Regions from separate parts of the Rheinheimera fenheensis genome, predicted to be linked through region 2. Evidence: riboswitches for the same ligand, from Rfam matches in the RefSeq annotation. Region 2 holds a riboswitch; the other holds the start of a gene.
The links. A riboswitch is a leader RNA that binds a small molecule or an ion and turns the genes downstream of it on or off. The one in region 2 is predicted to bind cyclic di-GMP.
Positions count from the first base shown of each region.

Region 1: another riboswitch for cyclic di-GMP. It lies ahead of ABGI61_RS14765 (DUF3718 domain-containing protein); the one in region 2 lies ahead of ABGI61_RS08195 (Calx-beta domain-containing protein).

Region 1 covers NZ_JBDPJM010000012.1:42,586-51,795, reverse strand. Annotated here, with positions in the region: gene ABGI61_RS14785 (tetratricopeptide repeat protein) at 38-874, shown strand; gene ABGI61_RS14780 (DUF1840 family protein) at 875-1,195, opposite strand; gene glpK (glycerol kinase GlpK) at 1,284-2,780, shown strand; gene ABGI61_RS14770 (pyroglutamyl-peptidase I) at 2,827-3,462, shown strand; cyclic di-GMP riboswitch class I at 3,543-3,638, shown strand; gene ABGI61_RS14765 (DUF3718 domain-containing protein) at 3,757-4,128, shown strand; gene ABGI61_RS14760 (cation:proton antiporter domain-containing protein) at 4,197-5,747, opposite strand; gene ABGI61_RS14755 (MgtC/SapB family protein) at 5,801-6,355, opposite strand; gene ABGI61_RS14750 (DUF1289 domain-containing protein) at 6,365-6,610, opposite strand; gene ABGI61_RS14745 (amidohydrolase family protein) at 6,745-9,210, shown strand, end outside.
Region 2 covers NZ_JBDPJM010000004.1:180,279-189,488, reverse strand. Annotated here, with positions in the region: gene ABGI61_RS08240 (alpha/beta fold hydrolase) at 1-514, opposite strand, end outside; gene ABGI61_RS08235 (TetR/AcrR family transcriptional regulator) at 657-1,271, shown strand; gene ABGI61_RS08230 (hypothetical protein) at 1,366-1,803, shown strand; gene ABGI61_RS08225 (GNAT family N-acetyltransferase) at 1,832-2,281, shown strand; gene umuC (translesion error-prone DNA polymerase V subunit UmuC) at 2,283-3,560, opposite strand; gene umuD (translesion error-prone DNA polymerase V autoproteolytic subunit) at 3,557-3,988, opposite strand; gene ABGI61_RS08210 (hypothetical protein) at 4,480-5,913, shown strand; gene ABGI61_RS08205 (helix-turn-helix domain-containing protein) at 6,052-6,336, shown strand; gene ABGI61_RS08200 (3'-5' exonuclease) at 6,333-6,851, opposite strand; cyclic di-GMP riboswitch class I at 6,943-7,029, shown strand; gene ABGI61_RS08195 (Calx-beta domain-containing protein) at 7,078-8,913, shown strand; gene ABGI61_RS08190 (helix-turn-helix transcriptional regulator) at 9,077-9,210, opposite strand, start outside.

The DNA of each region.
Region 1 (9,210 bases), on a different contig from region 2:
TGACCCTACAACGCTAAGCCAAAACCCAGCTGGCTGCTTGACGCATATTGAACAATCGTTGGCGTTATTGCCGGCAAATTCTGCCGCCTGGTACAAAATAAAATCCTACCAGTTAGATTATTACTTTGATAACCGCCACTTTGATGCCCTGCTTGCTGAGACCTCTGCCTTGCTGCAGCAGCCAACACGGCCCGATGTGTTTTTGCTGCAACTTTACTTTTACCATGCCAAATGCTTGTTCTGGTTTAAACGGCCAGATGACGCCAGGCATTTTGCCAACCTGGCGGTAGAAAAACTTGAAGGGGTATTTGACAATTTTGGATCGCCACTGCGTTTGGTCGAGCTGGCCAATTTGTATTACACCCTGAATGATCCGGCGCAAGCGTTTAAACTGCTGGCATTAGCGGAGCAGCAATACGGCAAAAGTCGTAACCCGCTATTTTGGTTTGAGCTTTATTCAAACCAGGCGCTGATAAAACATCAATGGCAGGAGTTAGCCGCGGCAGAATCTCTTCGTGCTAAGGCCTTGGAGGCAGCCCTTAGCATAGGCCACAAAGGTAAGCTTATCATTGCTTTTGGCAATTTAGCCCGCACCCAACAGTTACAACAAAACTTTAAGGCTGCTTATCAAAATTACCTGCAGTCTCTGCAGTATTTTACCCCTGGTCAGGACGATAACCATTTTGCCATTTATCAGCTTCGATTGGCTGAAATCAGCTGGCAGGATGGCCACCACCACCGCGCGGCAGAGCATTTAAAGCAGGTCAATGACAGCGTGCTAGGTGAGTATCACCTGGCGCTGTATCAAAAACTGATGAGCACCCCGGAGCTAATGGTGGTTATGCAACAAGATACTCATCCATCTCCACACTGATTATTGCCACAGCACCGGGCAGTGTTTTTTCGCCGCTTTTTCCAGTAACTGTAATAAAGGCTGCGCCCGCACCGTTAGCGCAATGCTGCGCTTTTGCGCAGCGTCCTGATGTATATCGTCGTCGATGGCCGATTCTGGTTGTTGGCGAGCAACATACTGCGCCAGTGCAGCGCGCAGCGCTTCAAGCGCAAGGGCGACATCCTCAGCGTATAAAGCGGAAGGCACTTTATCATCACGCCCCATCATATTAAGAAGTTTTAAGGCCACATCTGCAGTGTAGACAATATCTCCACTCGCTTTACTTTTGAAAGTGACAATCATTCTGCGCTCCTCGTACCGGCTATAGGCAGCCTGTCTATTTACTGCTAGGCTGAGCAATTGTCTAAGCATAACGTTAAAAGTCACCGTCATGTCAAAATATCTGCTCGCTATCGATCAGGGCACCACCTCCAGCCGCGCTATAGTGTATAACCGCCAACTTGAGGTGGTGGCACAAGCGCAGCAGGAAATTAACTTGTATTACCCCAAGCCTGGTTGGGTAGAACAAGACCCCGAACAGCTGTGGCAAAGTGTGGTCAGCTGCATCCGTCAGGCGCTTAAGCAAGCTGCATTGAGTGCCGCTGATATTGCCGCTTTAGGCATCACCAATCAGCGGGAAACGACCCTTTTATGGCATAAAGACACTGGCAACTGCGTATATCCGGCCATTGTCTGGCAAGACAGGCGAAGCGCTGATTATTGTCAACAGTTAAAAATCAGCGGCCAGGAGCCGCTGCTACAGCAAAAAACCGGCTTGTTGGCCGACCCCTATTTCTCGGCCACCAAGCTTCGCTGGCTGCTGGACAATGTTGCTGGCGCACGCCAGCAAGCAGAGCGTGGCGAGCTGTGTTTTGGTACCGTCGACAGCTATCTGCTGTGGCGCCTGACCGGCGGTAACGTGCATGCCACTGATGCCAGCAACGCCAGCCGCACCCTGCTATTTAACCTGCAACAGCATGATTGGGATAACGAGCTGTTAACGCTGTTTAATATCCCGCGGCAGCTGCTGCCGGAAATAAAGGATAATGCCAGCCTGTTTGGCTACTCCACTACTGACCTGTTCGGCACTGCCATACCGGTATTAAGTATGATTGGCGACCAACAGGCAGCGTTGTTGGGCCAGGCCTGCACCGCGCCGGGCATGAGTAAAAGCACCTATGGCACTGGCTGCTTTACGGTGGTCAATACTGGTAATAAGGTGTTACGTAGCCAGCATAAACTATTAAGCACCCTGGCCTGGCAACTGAACGGCCAGGCGACCTATGCCCTGGAAGGCAGCATTTTTATGGCCGGCGCCACCGTGCAGTGGCTGCGCGACAAGCTGGGCGTGATACAAAAGGCCAGTGACACAGAACACCTGGCCAGCCAAAGCCATTACCAGCAGTCGGAACTGTTGATCCCGGCCTTTACCGGCCTGGGGGCACCCTATTGGCAGCCTGAGGTAAAAGCGGCACTGCTTGGCATGACCCGCGACAGCGGTGCGCCACAACTTTGTGCTGCCGCACTATTAAGCGTGGCCTATCAAAGCCAGGATTTACTGCAGGCTATGCAAAGTGATGGCATTAATATTATCCAGCTGCGGGTTGATGGTGGCATGACGGTAAACCAATGGTTTTTGCATGCGCTAGCCGATATCTGCCAGCTTAAGGTTGAACCTGCTGCCAACAGTGACGCCACTGCACTGGGCGCCGCCTTTTTGGCGGCATTGCAGCTGGGTTGGTTTACTAAACTAACGGACATCAGCCAGGCATGGCGCGCTGGCCAGACGCTGTCGCCACAACTTAGCCATGATAGCGCACAGCAGTTGCAGCAGCGCTGGCAGCGCGCAGTGTCATCGCTACTGGCGCTGGATCTGGCAATACAATAACGGCTGTAGTATGTTAACAGCGCTAAGCTGAAGGAGCAGAACGCCGATGCGTACCATACTACTTGCCGTGTTGGATGCGGCCAGCCCACAGGATAAGCACACCTTATTTAATGCGTTAACACCGCTGGTGCAGACCGGCAGCACTGACGGCTATCAGCTGCAGTTAGCTACACTGCCTTATGCATTTAAACGCAGTTTGGTGGCGCTTGAGCAGCTGATTACCCAGCATAAACCGGCGGTACTGTTGCTGCTGGCACAAGATGCGACACAAACACAAATCAGCCTGGAAAAGGTTGCGCTAAATATTAACCACTGCCTAAGCCCGGATCAGGATAACCAGACTGCCAAAGACAGCCTGACCGCACAGCATGGCCCGGCTGCTTACTTTAGCAACCTGCCGCTGGCAGCACTCGTCAGTTCCCTGCAACAGCAACAGATCCCAGCTCAGCTGTCTTACCATGCCGGTACCGGCGTAGCCAACCATGCCTATTATGGTTTAATGCACTATATCAAACATCAGAACACTAACTTACAGGGTGCTCTGCTAAAACTGCCATTACTGCCAAAACAAGCTTGCCGCGTTGCCGGTGCTGCCAGCATTAGCGCGAGGCTTACCTGCGAGGCGCTAACACTGGTTACCCAGCAATGCGCTAGCAGCACTGCCGCCATCAGGGCTGTTTAGCTAAGCGATTAAAGTTAATATTATATTTGTTTTGCTGGAAATTTCGCTTGCATAAAAATTAAGCGCTTATTAGAATGCGCACGCTCGAAAGGCAAGTCACCCGAAAGGGTGAACACGCAAAGCTTCAGGTCTAAGGTTGTCAGTAAGCTGACTTCTACGATAGCTGGGCTGCCGTCGCTAAGTGCGATGTTTATTCTGCTCTGTCAGAGTTAAACGACATGCCTTATGTCCTTTCGTGTTTTGCAACAAGTGTTGCACTGATGATTGAACCTTAACTCATTTTGGAGCTTGAATATGAAAGCAAAATTATTGACTTTAGCCGCTGTTATCGCATCTACTTCATTTATCAGTGCTCCGGTTGCTGCCGACGACCAGTTAGCCATGTCTATCTGCTCTTACGTTGCGGCAGATAACAAGAACAATCTGCGTAAAGCCTTATCAGACAACCGTTTACGCCTGCGTAACGTGTACGATGGTATCGTATGTGACGGTTTACCACTGGTTCGCCACGCTATCAAGCACAACGCTGCAGACGCTGCCAGCTTTATTATCAGCCAGTTACCAGGCAGCCAGGTAGCCGCTTCAGGTGATATCGAGTGGGCCAACAGCAATGGTTTTGCCAGCTCGCCAATCATCAACGCTATCAAAGAGCGTAGCGCCAGCTAATATATTGATATTCTTAAAAAAGGCGCTTTTATAGCGCCTTTTTTTATTTAAGCTGCAAATTGCTATAACTACGCCTTTAAGCTAAAACAATGCTGTTTTACGTGTTCGGCAATACCCACCCCTGCCTCAGACATGGTCAAATAGGTTTGATCGGCTCCAGCCTCGATAATGTCACGCGCCTCATCATTGTGCATGCTGTGCGACACGATAAACCCGCTAAAACCCGCCGCTCTTAGCTTTTTCGCCGCGATCATTTTCGCTTCAACATCATTCATACTCAGAATAACCGCTTCAACCTTGCCAAAATCCAGCCCTTGCCAAAACACCTGATCTTCGGCATCCGCATAGAAAATATTAATGCCCTTCTTCTGGTGCTGTGCCACTTTGGCCGGATCCGAGTCCATGGCAATAATCTTGCGGCTATTTGCCAGGTAGTTATAGGCAGCAGTGCCCGTACGACCCATACCCATAATTAGTACGTCAGCATCGCCTAGGGATACTGGCTGCTCGTCCGGGTGATGAATGTTACGCTCAAATTTAAGCAGCCGATTACAGAGTTTATCGTACAAGGGGTGCGCCATGCGGTTAAGCGGCGCAGAGATAACAAACGACAGTGCCACGGTAAGTGCCAGTGGAATTAGCCACTCCGGTAACACTACACTGGCTACAATCAAACCAAACTCGCTGTAATTGGTTAAACTAATGCTGGCTAAAAACGCGCTTCGGGCACGCAGTTTAAACATAATAAGCAGCAGGAAAAACAGTATCGCTTTGACAGGCAGCAACAACGACATCACGCAGGCAAATAGCCAAGCGTTGGCATCCGGTAAACCGTCGATACCAATCTGCAAGAAAAAGCCAACCAGAAAGAACTCTTTAATACTCCACAGCGATTTTGACAGCTCACCAGCTCTAGGGTGTTTCGCCAGAATAGCACCAAACACCAGCGCGCCAAGCTCTGAGCTTAAACCCACCATTTCAAAGCCTTTACCACCAATCACCAGAGCCAACAATAAGCCAAACAGAATCAATAAATCTTCATGGCCACTGGCATCAAGCAACTTGTATAACAAAGGTCTGAGCAACGGCAAAGCAAACACCAGCAATGCCCAGGGGGATGGTGTAGTGCCGTTGGCCAGACTCATTACCAGCAATGCCAGCAAATCCTGTACGATCAGAATACCTATCGCCACCCGGCCATGAAAGGCGCGGATCTCACGTTTGCCTTCTAGTACTTTGGCTGCCAGTACAGTACTAGAGAATGCGAGCGCCACAGCCAGCATTAACGCCTGATACCAGCTAACATCGAAAATAAACAGCACCGCAGGTAGGGTAAGAATAATTGATAACGCAAAATGTAAGGTGCTGCCACCCAGCACCTCTGGCTTGCCCAAGCTTCGAACATTCAGCTTCAAACCAACGGTAAACAGCAGCAGTAACACACCTAAGTGGGCGACATGATGAATTATAGAAGGTCCTTCTGCCGGTAAATCTAAATCAGCAGCCGTTGCAGAGATAACAAACCCCGCCAATAAGTACCCTACTAAAGGTGGCAAGCCAATCGCTCGTACCAATAACCCTAAAGAGAAAGCAAACCCTATCCAAACCGCTTCAAGCATCCGTTAATTCCAGTTTTTTAGTTGTAAGTCTTTGTTTTATAAATTCAACGCAATTAGTGTGGATCATCTATATCTGGTTTTGAAGCAACATCTTGATCCTCTTTTCGCCGGCCAAACAAACTCCCATTTGCCCGGTGTAGCCATTCATTGTAGGTGCGGTGCACACCACGACGCATCGCCGATGATGAGTTTTCCAAAATATCGATACCCACCAGCACCGCCACGACCATAACAGATAATTTGATCGCGACGAGATCCTGACCAATGCCAATACATACGCCAATAGCCGCCAGCACCCATATCGTTGCCGCAGAGGTAACACCAATCACCATGCCATCACGCGCTAACATTACACCAGCACCCAAAAAGCCCACGCCGGTAATTACCTGGCCAATAATGCGCGATGGGTCGGTCATATTACTATTCACCGACATCGATGCAGCGATAAACACATAGGTCCCCATCACAATAAGAATGCTGGTGCGAATACCGGCTGGCTTACCACGTAATTGCCGCTCTAAACCTATGATAAAACCACACAATAATGCCGTGCCCAGCTCGGTCCAAGCAAAAGGACTAATACCAAACACCTGCTGCCAATCAACCATTGTTGTTCCTTAACGGTTACGTACCTGGTGCTTTGCCGCTTGCCATTCGGCCTGGGTGATAGGGCTGGTACTACCCTCATCGACACCTGAAAGTTCAGCCTGACGTTTTCTTAAAGCAACTTGTTGTAATATAGCCTCATTTTCAGCGTCTGTACGCCGATTCCAGTCAACTATTTCGGTTATATGACGATAACAGCCGACACAGACTTTATCGGCGTTTAGCCGGCAACAAGCAACGCAGGGAGACTCAACCACAATTTTTCCTTCCTTTATCGGCTTTAACCTGAGTTTTGACGCAAGATAATAGCGAAAAACTTAACTCCTATGCCAGTTTATGTCACTCTGATACGTAATTAGATAATTATAAAAAACCACCTTCCAAGGAACCGATGATGAAAGCTTTTACCCCCTGTCTGCTGGCGCTGACGCTCAGTAGTTTTTTTCTGCAGGCCGAAACTGAGAAAGCCCCAACCTGGGATGTTAACGCGCCGCAGGGCCAGTTTAACGAGGTTAATATTAAGGTTAACCGGGGCAGCTGGATGAACATTGCGTTAAGCCCGGATGGCAAGACAATCGCTTTTGACTTACTTGGCGATATCTACACCATGCCGGTTAGCGGTGGCGTTGCCAAACGCTTAACGCCGGACATTGGCTGGCAAATGCAGCCGACTTTTAGCCCGGACGGGAAATATATTGCCTATACCAGTGATGAAGGCGGTGGCGACAATATCTGGCTGATGAATGCTGACGGCAGTGAGCAGCGTGCCGTGACCAATGAAACGTTCCGTTTACTGAACAGCCCGGCCTGGAGCCCAGATGGCGAGTTTATCGTTGCTCGTAAACACTTTACTGCCAGTCGCTCTTTAGGCGCCGGTGAGATCTGGCAATATCATAAAACCGGTGGCAGTGGAGTTATGCTTACCGAGCGGCCCAACGATCAGAAAGACTTGGGCGAGCCGGCGTTTTCACCCGACGGCAAGTACATTTACTTTTCGCAGGATGATACGCCGGGTAAAACCTTCCATTACAGCAAAGACTCGGAAAGCGGCATTTATAAAATAAAGCGCTTTGAGCGCGAAAGCGGTAAATGGGAAGTGGTATTAGACGGCGCTGGCGGTGCTATTCGCCCCACACCGTCACCCGATGGTAAATATCTGGCCTATATCCGCCGGGTAGATTTTCAAAGCACGTTATTTTTGTACAACTTACAAAGCGGCGAGCATATCAAACTGTATGACGGTTTAGACCGCGATATGCAGGAAACCTGGGCCATTCATGGCGTTTATCCTACACTGGCCTGGACGCCGGATAACAAAGCACTGCTGTTTTGGGCCGGTGGCGAAATTAAAAAGCTCAGTGTTGCCGACAAAAAGCTGGCGACAGTGCCGTTTAGCGTAGATATCAGCAAACAAATACAAACTGCAGTGCGGGTACAGCAAAATCTGGATCAGGAGCAGTTTGATACTAAGATGCTGCGCTTTGTGCAGGTATCGCCCGATGGCAAGCAAGCGGTATTTACGGCGCTGGGGCATTTGTATATTACTGATGTGGCTAACCCCAAACCCCGGCGTTTAACCAAACAAAGCACCGACTTTGAATATTACCCACAGTTTTCCCGCGATGGTAAAGAGCTGGTGTATGTCGGCTGGAACGATAACAACCAGGGCTCGGTAAATATTCTGAATTTACGTAACGGCCGTATCAGCAAACTGACCAGCGAACCGGGCAAGTACGTTGAGCCGGTATTCAGCCCCGATGGCAAAACCGTGGTGTATCGCAAAACCGGTGCCGGCAGCCTGCTACCGCGGCAGTGGTCTTTGAATACCGGCTTGTATAAAATCAGCAGCAAAGGCGGCACGCCAGAGCTTATCAGCCGTAACGGCTATGCACCTATGTTTGCCGCCAGTAATGATGCTGTGTATGCCATGGATTATGGCAGTGCACCCAGCCTTATCCGTATAAATTTAACCAAGCATACGCAACAAACGCTGTACACTGCCAAATTCGGCACCGAGTTCAAACTGTCACCGGATGGCAAATATCTTGCCTTTGCAGATCGCTTTAAAGTGTTTGTTACGCCCTTTACCGAACGCGGCAGCGCTATTGATGTTAGCGGCAGCGATAAACAGTTTCCGGTAAAACAGCTGTCGGTGCGCGCCGGTGAATATATCAGCTGGGCTGGCGATAGCCGCCATCTTTACTGGAGCTTGGGCCCCGAGCTTTACCATGCCAGCATAGACGGCTTGTTTGACTTCGATAGTAAAGCAGATTTTGCAGCTAAAAACGGTGTTAACCTTGGCTTTAGTGCTGCAGTTGACAGCCCACGTGGTACCGTAGCTTTTGTTGGCGGTCAGGTGATTACCATGAACGGCGATGAAGTGATCCAAAATGGCGTGGTCGTAGTTGAAAACAACAAGATTATCGCCGTGGGTAAACGGGCTGATGTTGCCATCCCAGCCAAAGCAAAAGTGTTTGATATTACTGGTAAAACTATTATGCCGGGCTTATTTGATGCCCATGCCCATGGCAGCCAGGGTAGCAATCAGATTATACCGCAGCAAAACTGGCTGAATTATGCCTCGTTAGCTTTTGGTGTTACCGCCATTCACGATCCGTCCAATGATACCCGTGAAGTCTTCGCGGCCAGCGAGATGCAAAAGGCTGGCCGCATTGCCGGACCACGTATTTTCTCTACCGGTACCATTTTATATGGTGCTGAGGGTGCAGGTTACACCTCACATATCGACAGCCTGGAGGACGCCAAATTTCACTTAGAGCGCTTGCAAAAAGCCGGTGCTTTTAGCGTTAAAAGCTATAACCAGCCACGGCGTAACCAGCGCCAGCAGGTAATTCAA
Region 2 (9,210 bases):
TTGCCTTTTGCACAAAGCTTTCGGGTAGAATTGCAAACTGATCCGGATGCGAGCCATCGACAAAAACAAGAGCATTTACGAGGTGTGGGTACTTTGCAGCAAAAGCTCTGACTACAATGGCTCCATAGGAATGACCTACCAAGGTAATATTGGATAAGCTCTCTCCTGCCTCTTTCAGAGCCTGATGCAAAGCCATCACAGCTGTTTCGGCATCAAGCGTTTCATGACTGTCAGACCAACCCAGGCCAGGTCTGTCGTAGCTGCACACCCGAAATTTCTTTGCCAAAGCAGGTTGCACCCAACTCCAGGTTTGACTCCAGCCTATAGCCCCTGCTTCCAGTACAATAAGAGGTGATGATGTGCTACCGGTGCAATTGACATGCAATCTGCCCGACGATGTTTGCACATAGCTGCCCGGAGTTTGGTAAACACGAGACATGTACAAGTTGCTGGCTAACTGAGCTAGTAAACCGAATAATGCAACAAGAGCAATAATCAAAATAATCTTTTTCATATTTTCACCATAAAACGAACTACCGTTCTATTTTATGGTTTGGATAATATTTGCGCAAGAGATTTTGTCGAATCTGTGAGCAGGCTGGACATAATCAATTTGAAAGAGTAAGTTCGCAGGCTATTTATCGGGAGGTTAGGATATGCCCAAAGTTACCCAGCAAGCATTAGACGCTCGAAAAGAGCAGATCCTATTTGCTGCTGCATCGTGTTTTAGTCGGTCTGGTTTTCATCGTACTACCATGCGTGACATTTTGCGCGAAGTTCAGTTAAGTGCGGGAGCCGTGTACAACTATTTTCCTAGTAAGGAGGCGATACTGCAGCAAATGGCTGAACGAGACTTGCAATCAGCCATTGAGTTATTAAAGCAGCTGTCTCCCGCTGATACTTTTGCTGTTATGCGGCTGTTAGAGTTAATGTTTGGTGACTTAGATCGTATTGTGACTTCGGGGGGGGCAACGTTAACAGTTACAGTGCTGGCTGAGGTCGCTACAAATACTGAGTTGCATCAGAAAATTATGCCATTCCGTCGTAAGCTAAAGCTTGAGGTAACTCAGTTTGTTCAAGCATATTGCTCTGCTCAAAACCTTAGCATTACAGAAAGCGATATAACCTTCATGGTAGATGCGTTATTTCAGCTGTTTAATGGTGCGATTTGTAGTGCTGCACTTAATGAGCATGTAAATACCAAGAAAATAGTGCATCTAGGTCAACAGCTGGTCAAATTGACGCTGGGTTCTAAAGCCGCTGGATTTTAGTTCTTACATTCTCTTACTGTATCTGTAATACCTGTTCCGGTTAACTTGACCATACCATTTCGCATATTTTTTATAAAAGCGACCGGAGCATAATATGGTTTCGCTACAACATATTCGGCAATCTCACTCCGTACCTGCAGTTAACACACATATACCGCACCAAGCTGCTACAGAGTCGGCTCTGGCAGAAGGAACTAAGGTATCGTTGACGTCCTGGTTATCCGATGAGGCTTCCTCAAACTATCCGGAAACTGTGCAGCAGTATCTTCACCAAGTTCAAAATGATCCCTCGATATCAGAGAAGGAAAAAAACGCACTGTTTTTTAATTTGGTATTGCGTCCGAAATCGGAAGCCAGAGCAGGCAATAACTTAGCCCAGCAAGTTATTAACCAGCAAGATAATGCTTCGTGGAAAAGTTACTTATCGAGTTTACAGTATCTATCTACCCTTAATTCGCATAATGACAGAGCGAATTATGAGCTGCATAGCAATCTGACTAAACATTACCAGACATTATCAAGCAAGCTTTGAGTACCATTTAATAGGGTTTGGAATATTTATGAAAGTTTACGTAAAAAGAGCTCTCGAGGGTGATGTTGCCAAGATTGCACCTTTGTTTAACGAATACCGAGTTTTTTATCGCCAAAAGAGCGACATAGCTATGGCAATCGACTTTCTCTCACAACGGCTACTTAATAACGAATCTGTAATCTTTGTTGCTGAAAACTATGAAGGATTAGCTGTTGGTTTTACCCAGTTGTATCCAAGCTTTTCCTCAATTTCCGCAAAAAGATCGTGGATATTAAACGATCTTTATGTCACACCTAACTCAAGGCGAATGGGGCTTGCCAGAAGACTGATGGAAGCTGCACGAAATTTGGCAGCAGTCACCAACGCAAAAGGGCTTTGCTTGCAGACTGAAATTGATAACACCACAGCGCAAGCGTTGTACGAGTCTTTGGGGTACAAGAGATTGAGTGATTCATACTTTTATTATTTAGCGCTATAAGTTATCTAGCCACTGGTAACTCTCGCCAGTTTGTTGTGTAAGCTGGCGAGAGTAGCTCGCGCTTCATTCCCCATTCTTGCCTAGTGCCTTGGCTGGCAAACCATAGGGTTTTGCTGTTTTTGCTATTAAGAATATCCATCAGCTGCATCAGTTTCTGGTCTGACTCCTTTACAACTAACGGCTCATCAAACAAGCTGGGCTGATAAACGCCAGGATCGTAGAAGTCGGCTAGCATTACTCCTGCTTTGGCATAGCGGTAACCGTTTAGCCATAGGCCATCCAATAGTTTCATTGCATGGGCAAGAAAGATTCGTGTGTCGCTACTTGGTGTGTCGAGTTCAATACTTTTGCTGGCGCTGTAGGGCGCATCTTTATCGCTAAACGGGCTGGTACGTAAGAATACCTTTAAGTGTTTTGCGGTTTGCTGCTCTTGGCGCAGCTTCTTGCAAGCCCGGCTAACGTATTCACTAATTGCCTCACGCATTTGCTGCTTATCGGTTATGCGTTCACCAAAGGCGCGGCTACTGACAATCTGCTTTTTAGTCGGTGCCATCTCTTCCAGCGCAATACAGCTTTCACCGTTCAGTTCTCGCACTGTGCGTTCAACTACAACAGAAAATTGCTGACGAATATACTCAGGGTCAGCATCAGCAAGTTGCAGTGCTGTATTAATACCCATCTGCTGTAATCGTTTAGTCAGCTTTCCGCCAATACCCCACACTTCATCTACCGGCAATAGGGCCAATAACTTACGCTGGCGCACTTTGTCAGTTATATCGACAACGCCACCTGTTTTCGGCCATGTTTTGGCTGCATGGTTAGCCATTTTTGCCAGTGTTTTGGTTGGTGCTATACCCACGCAGACGGTAATGCCCGTCCACTTCTGCACTACCTTTCGTATCTGCATGCCAAAGTCTGTAAGGCTCTGGTTAAAATCAACGCCGGTTAAATCCAGGAAAGATTCGTCGATGGAATACACCTCCACCCTTGGGGCAAGGCTTTCCAGAGTGTTCATTACCCGCTGCGACATATCAGCATAAAGGGCATAGTTAGAAGAGAATGCTACTACACCATGTTTCTGGATTAACTCACGCACCTGAAATACCGGCACACCCATCTTAATTCCGAGTTTCTTCGCTTCTTTCGACCGGGCGACCACGCAGCCATCATTATTAGATAACACAACGACCGGTTTGTCTGTTAGGTCAGGCCGAAACAGTTTTTCACAGCTGGCGTAGAAGTTATTACAGTCGACAAGGGCAAAAACAGGGTTAGTCATTTGCGCTTCATTTGCCGGATCACGTTTGTCACCACACCGAAGATATCCAACTCTTCGCCGTTGCGAGGCCTTATCGGTTTATAGGCTGGGTTGCGCGGTAGCAGCATTAATGACGGCCGGGTGCATAGCTCTTTAACGGTAAACTCTCCACCCACCGCTGCCACGACGATATCGCCATGCTCAGCATCAATAGAGCGGTCGACTACCAAAACGTCACCGTCATAAATACCGGCTTCTATCATCGAATCGCCTTCTACCCGAACGAAGAAGGTAGCATTAGGGTGACGGATGCACAGCTCGTTTAAATCTAATGTGCGCTCGACGTAATCCTGTGCAGGCGATGGGAAACCCGCTTTTACTTTGCTGACAAATAGTGGGATGGACATACGACCATTCACATAGGCGTTACCAATAAATACTATCGACATATCTGCCTACAAAAACTGTGCATATATACAGTATATCTGATTTATTTGGAGTGCCAATAAGACATTTTGAGCGTCCAATAATGAGGGAGCATGATGCTATGAATCGGAGGGGGCTTATCTAAATGCTCAAATGCGATCAATGCATAAATGGCTAATTAGTATTATTGATCCAGTACTGGATCAATGACGTGCTCTTAGGGGGGCAACATGGTCGGCATTTAGTGCCGGCCATTACGTGTTACTGCTGAATTCATAAATATAAACATGTTTTACATTTATTCGAATATGCCGTCTCAACTCTGTGAGTGGCATATGGAATTGACAGAAAAATTTTTGCAAATCTCTAGACGCGATTTGGCTTTGCCGGCAAAACAGCTCATTTTCAAAATGCAGCTTATTTCAACAATTACACCTTTACTGGATTGATTTACAGTGGTCTCTCAATTCAATTGAGAGTTTGAAACGCCACAGTAAACATAACGAGGTGTTAGGTGAAAAAAATTAAGATGCTGTTCAAAACTAAAAATTATGTTGGTTCTGAAATAGGTAATACGTTAAAGTCCTCACTCGCACACTCTTTTAGAGTTGTCGGACAAAGCGTTTCGGCAAAAGAGGAAGCTCTAAAGTGGGATGAGAGGTTGGTTACGGCCAATAGGGTTTATTTTGGTGAAAGCTTTTTAAGTAAATTGGATTTGCCTACTGGGAGCATTGAAGACTTTTCAGCTATCACGCTTAATGGCAAGAACGCTGAGATAGTTAATGCTATTGTCAGACATTATGCCAAGCCTGGTGACGCAAATGAGCGAAACAGAAAATTGGCGTCCGCAAAAAACTCACTGAAGAAAGCTTGTTTGGTTGTTTCTCCCGAAACTCGGTATGATGTTTCGGTATCGCTTGGAAAATACTTTAACGGAGATATAACACCACAACGCTTTAAGGAAATATTGCTCGCACTGCCATCAACGTGCAATGCAGCCCGTCTGATTACACAATTAGAGAGGTTTGAAGCTGCCAGGCGACAAATTAACTTCCCAAGCCAAAAAAGTACCATAGTACAAGAAGGGATCCTGACATTCCCACTCAAAGACCCAATATCAGAAGGATTCTCGAAATTATCTGGAGAATTGTCAGTCGATGACCTTATCAATTCAATTAAGAAGTTGTTGCATAACTATTTTGATGATTTTCCGATAATCGCGATTATCGGGCATGTCGATGAAGTGCGAATGCACGTTCACTATTTTATTGATGGTTGGTGTAATGGACGCCAGAAAGAGACCATTCCTCAAAAAGTCAGCAAAATGTTTCTTGATAAAGATATGCAACAATCCAATTCAACAAAGCAGCTAAGCCAGTCAAAGCTAGTCAATATTGGTGAAAACTTCCAAAGAAGTATTTATGGCTTTATAAACTTTGATTTATTACAAGAAAGAGGTCTTGTAGCCAAAATATCTCCAGAGCATGAGCGAAAAAGTGAAGCTGCCAAACATCGAAATGCAGACGCCAGGAAACCTATCAATATGCGGCATTATCAGCGCATTAACGAATTGATACGCGAAAAGGAGCGTGAGCTTGAAACGTTAGAGCAAGAAATTGAGCTTAAAAATAAGCAGAAAGCTTATCAGGACTATCAAATGGCAGGAATGGTAGAGAAACAAAAGGAGCTCGCTTTGCTGATTCGAGAACAGGACGAAATAGTAGCGTACTATACTGGTGAAAAACTTCAGGATTTTATTTGCCAACTCAGGGATGCGTTTAAGTTAGCGCCACAATTGACATTCACAACCGACGTTAATCAGCTCATAGAAATACTTACTGAAAAATACCCGTTACTGAAGCGCGATTTTTGGCGGGCGATGCTTACTATTGGCCTCACAGGTCACTCAGCCAACAGATGGCTTCAAGCAAAAAATATAACCCCATAGCCAAATGTGTAGCTAAAATATCTCCAATAGATATTTGAAGAAGTGGATATAGAATGCCGCTAAATCTAAGTAATACTTAACAAAAACCGTAGCATATTCTAAGAAAATCTTAGGCACCTTTGTAGCTCTGGTGCCTAAATGTCTGATAAAAAAAGTATTCCACTACCCAGGAGACTGAAAGCTGCCAGGCAAGCCGCGAAAATGACGCAAGAAGCTCTTGGAATCGCTGCTGGCTTGGATGAACATGTTGCGAGTGCCAGGATGAGCCAATATGAAAATGCCATTCATACACCCGACTATCATTTCGTGAGAAAACTAGCCTCAATTCTGCAGATCCCCACAGCATATTTTTATTGCGAGGAAGAAAAGTTAGCAGAATTAATACTCTCTTTTGGTGTTGAAGAGAGCGAGAAAAATTCTTAGTTTTCTTTGAAAAATAGCAGTGCTAAATTTTTTGCATCATCTAAAGCTGAGTGGGGCCTGCCGAGCGGGGCTACGCCACTAATTTTAAGTGCAGTCTGTAGGCCCACTCGTTTAATCCGTCTCTGTTTGCAGTAAGTTTTTTTAAAATCCTGATATAAGTTTTCAGTTAAAGGAAACGGCGCTTGTGCTGAAATGCACTCTCTTTTTAACATGTCAAAGTCGCTCTTACCCCAGGAAATAATATGCTCAGGATTATTCTGATTGATAAAGTCAGATAGGCTTTGGGCAACAGTATCAATGCCCGGGGCAGATAAAAGTTGCTCAGCAGTAATGCCAGTTAACGCTGTGCAAAATGAGGTCAACTCGAACGGAGTCATAGGTCGTACATACGAATGGAAGGCTGATTCGATTACACCAGCAACACAATATACTGCAGCAATCTCAATGATTTGATAAGGGTAATCCCGCACACCCTCGTCGCATGTGAGTTCTAAATCTAACGCAATAAAATTCATAACCACCCGACTGCTACTTTAGTTTCTAGTTTAACCAAATTCATGAATATTTTGATCTTTAAAACTTGATTAAAATCTAAGTATAACTTAGATTTGGCAGTGGCACGACAGTTGAAAAACTGTACACGCAAAGCTATGGGCCTAATGGTAATACACCTAAGGTTGCCAGGCTGCACCTTTCAAGTTGTGCACCACTTTGCGTTTAATCTGAAATTGGGAAATCCATATGCAAAGAACGCACAAATTCAAGACCTCATTACTGTTATTAAGCATGGCTATGGCTGGTAACACCTTTGCTGAGACACATAACCACACACTGCAGTGTGGGCATTACGAAATTGGTAATCCGGTATTAGAGCGTTTGGCTCAAAAGCGCTTGCATATCGCCACACAGAACAAGGCTGCTCCATTTACTGATGGTGCAGTTCGCGCAATGGCGGTTGAATCCACTAACATTGTCGATCTGATGGTCTATGTACACCCTACATACATTGAAGATTTGTCTACTGCAATTCGATTCGATGAAAATGGCAAGCCAATCGAAAATGGCGCTCAGTTCATGCACAGCATGATTCAAGAGCAGATTGATAAGGTGAACGAAGCGTTCGTTACAAACAACGTAGATGCGCTGTACCGGGTTGGCTATATCCATGTGCTGAACTCTGAGTTGCCAGCATTAGGTGATACAGATGCGTTCTATGATGAATTTGGTGATATTTCAGAATGTGCTTCAGGGCAAGCTAATGTGGCTTTGCTGGAAAAGTGTCAAACAGCCGTATATCAAACAGCTAATAGTCTATATACGCAAATGGGTGCTGATACATTCCACTTTATTCGTAGCGCTCGCGATAACGGCACAAATGTCGTAGGCTTGGCCGGATTCTTTGGTGGTTCTGCTTTCTACGATAACTACGTAACAGTTATGAGTGATTTTATCGCTAACGGCGACGATCAGGCCAACATCGACAACTATTTAGCACTTTATGCTAAAACAACTGTTCATGAAGTTGGCCATGTATTAGCTGCTAATCACCCTAATGAAGATACCGAGGGTAAAGGCCATCAGGCTCATAGCTGTGGGACGATTGGCGCAGGTTCGGCCATTAAGAAACAAACCGTAATGGCGTTTGGTGATACGCATATGTTTTTCTCCGATCCACAAGTAACTGTTGATGGTGAAACCTGTGGTATTGCAGGTGTTGCTGATAACTCAGATGCGGTTCGTACCTATGCTCCACTTTTGGCTGCGGCAAGTGATAAAGTTGCTGTTAGTTCGGCCTACGAGTTTACTCAGGCTTCTATGACCGTTGATTCAGGCTCAGGCGTTCAAACAATTCGTTTACAGCGCACTGGTGATTTAACTCAGCCTGCTTCTGTAGCATTGATGGCTGTTGATAATACGGCGTGGGAACAACGTGATTTTACTTTCGGCTGGAAAGAAGCCGTATTTGCTGCAGGCGCTGCGTATGCTGATGTAGATTTCACCGTACTTGAACGCAGTGGTACTCATGCTGATTCAGATTTTGCCGTTAAAATGATGTATAGCACTGCTGGCGAAGTAAGTCTTTCGCAGATGGTGGTAAATATCGAGTCAACCGATTTGCCAATGGTGGGCTCTGTAACATTGCAGCCAGCGACTTATTCGGTAGCTGAAAACGCTGGTAGTGTAACTATTACCCTGAATCGTGTTGATGGTACTGATGGTGAGGCAATTGTAAATATTGTAACTCGTAACCAAACCGCAATCGCCGGTACAGATTTTACAGCACTAAACACAACTGTGACCTTTACTGATGGTCAGGAATCGGCAACGGTAACCGTTAACGTAACTAACAACAGTACATACCAAGGCTCACGCACTTTTGCAGTAGATATTACGTCGGTAACTACAGGTTTAGAAATCAGTAATCCCACTGCGACTGTTACTATCACTGATGATGAAACCCCGCCAGCTTCAGGTGGTGGTGACTCGGATAGCGGTTCAAGTGGTGGCTCTATGGGATTGTTCCTGGGGTTAGCACTGTATTGTGTTGCTTTACGCAAACGAGTATTAACATGCTAAAATGGCATAATTGAATTCGTTTCACAAAGCCAGCCATGAATAGAGCTGGCTTTATTATTTTTTAGGGGATTGATACAAATCGCTACGTCGATTTCGCATCGAGCGACCTCCTTGAAGAGAACTTTACATTGAATGAAATGCTATGCGCAAAAAAACGGCCTGTTTAGTGGCTTATTGGTGCCATGTCCAGCGATTCTCTCAGCCAACGCTCCACATCTGACTTTTCCCATAATGCAATACCGCCAAGTTTGTGTGTTTTGGGAGCGTTCGGCTTTTTAAGAATGTTGTACCAAGTGG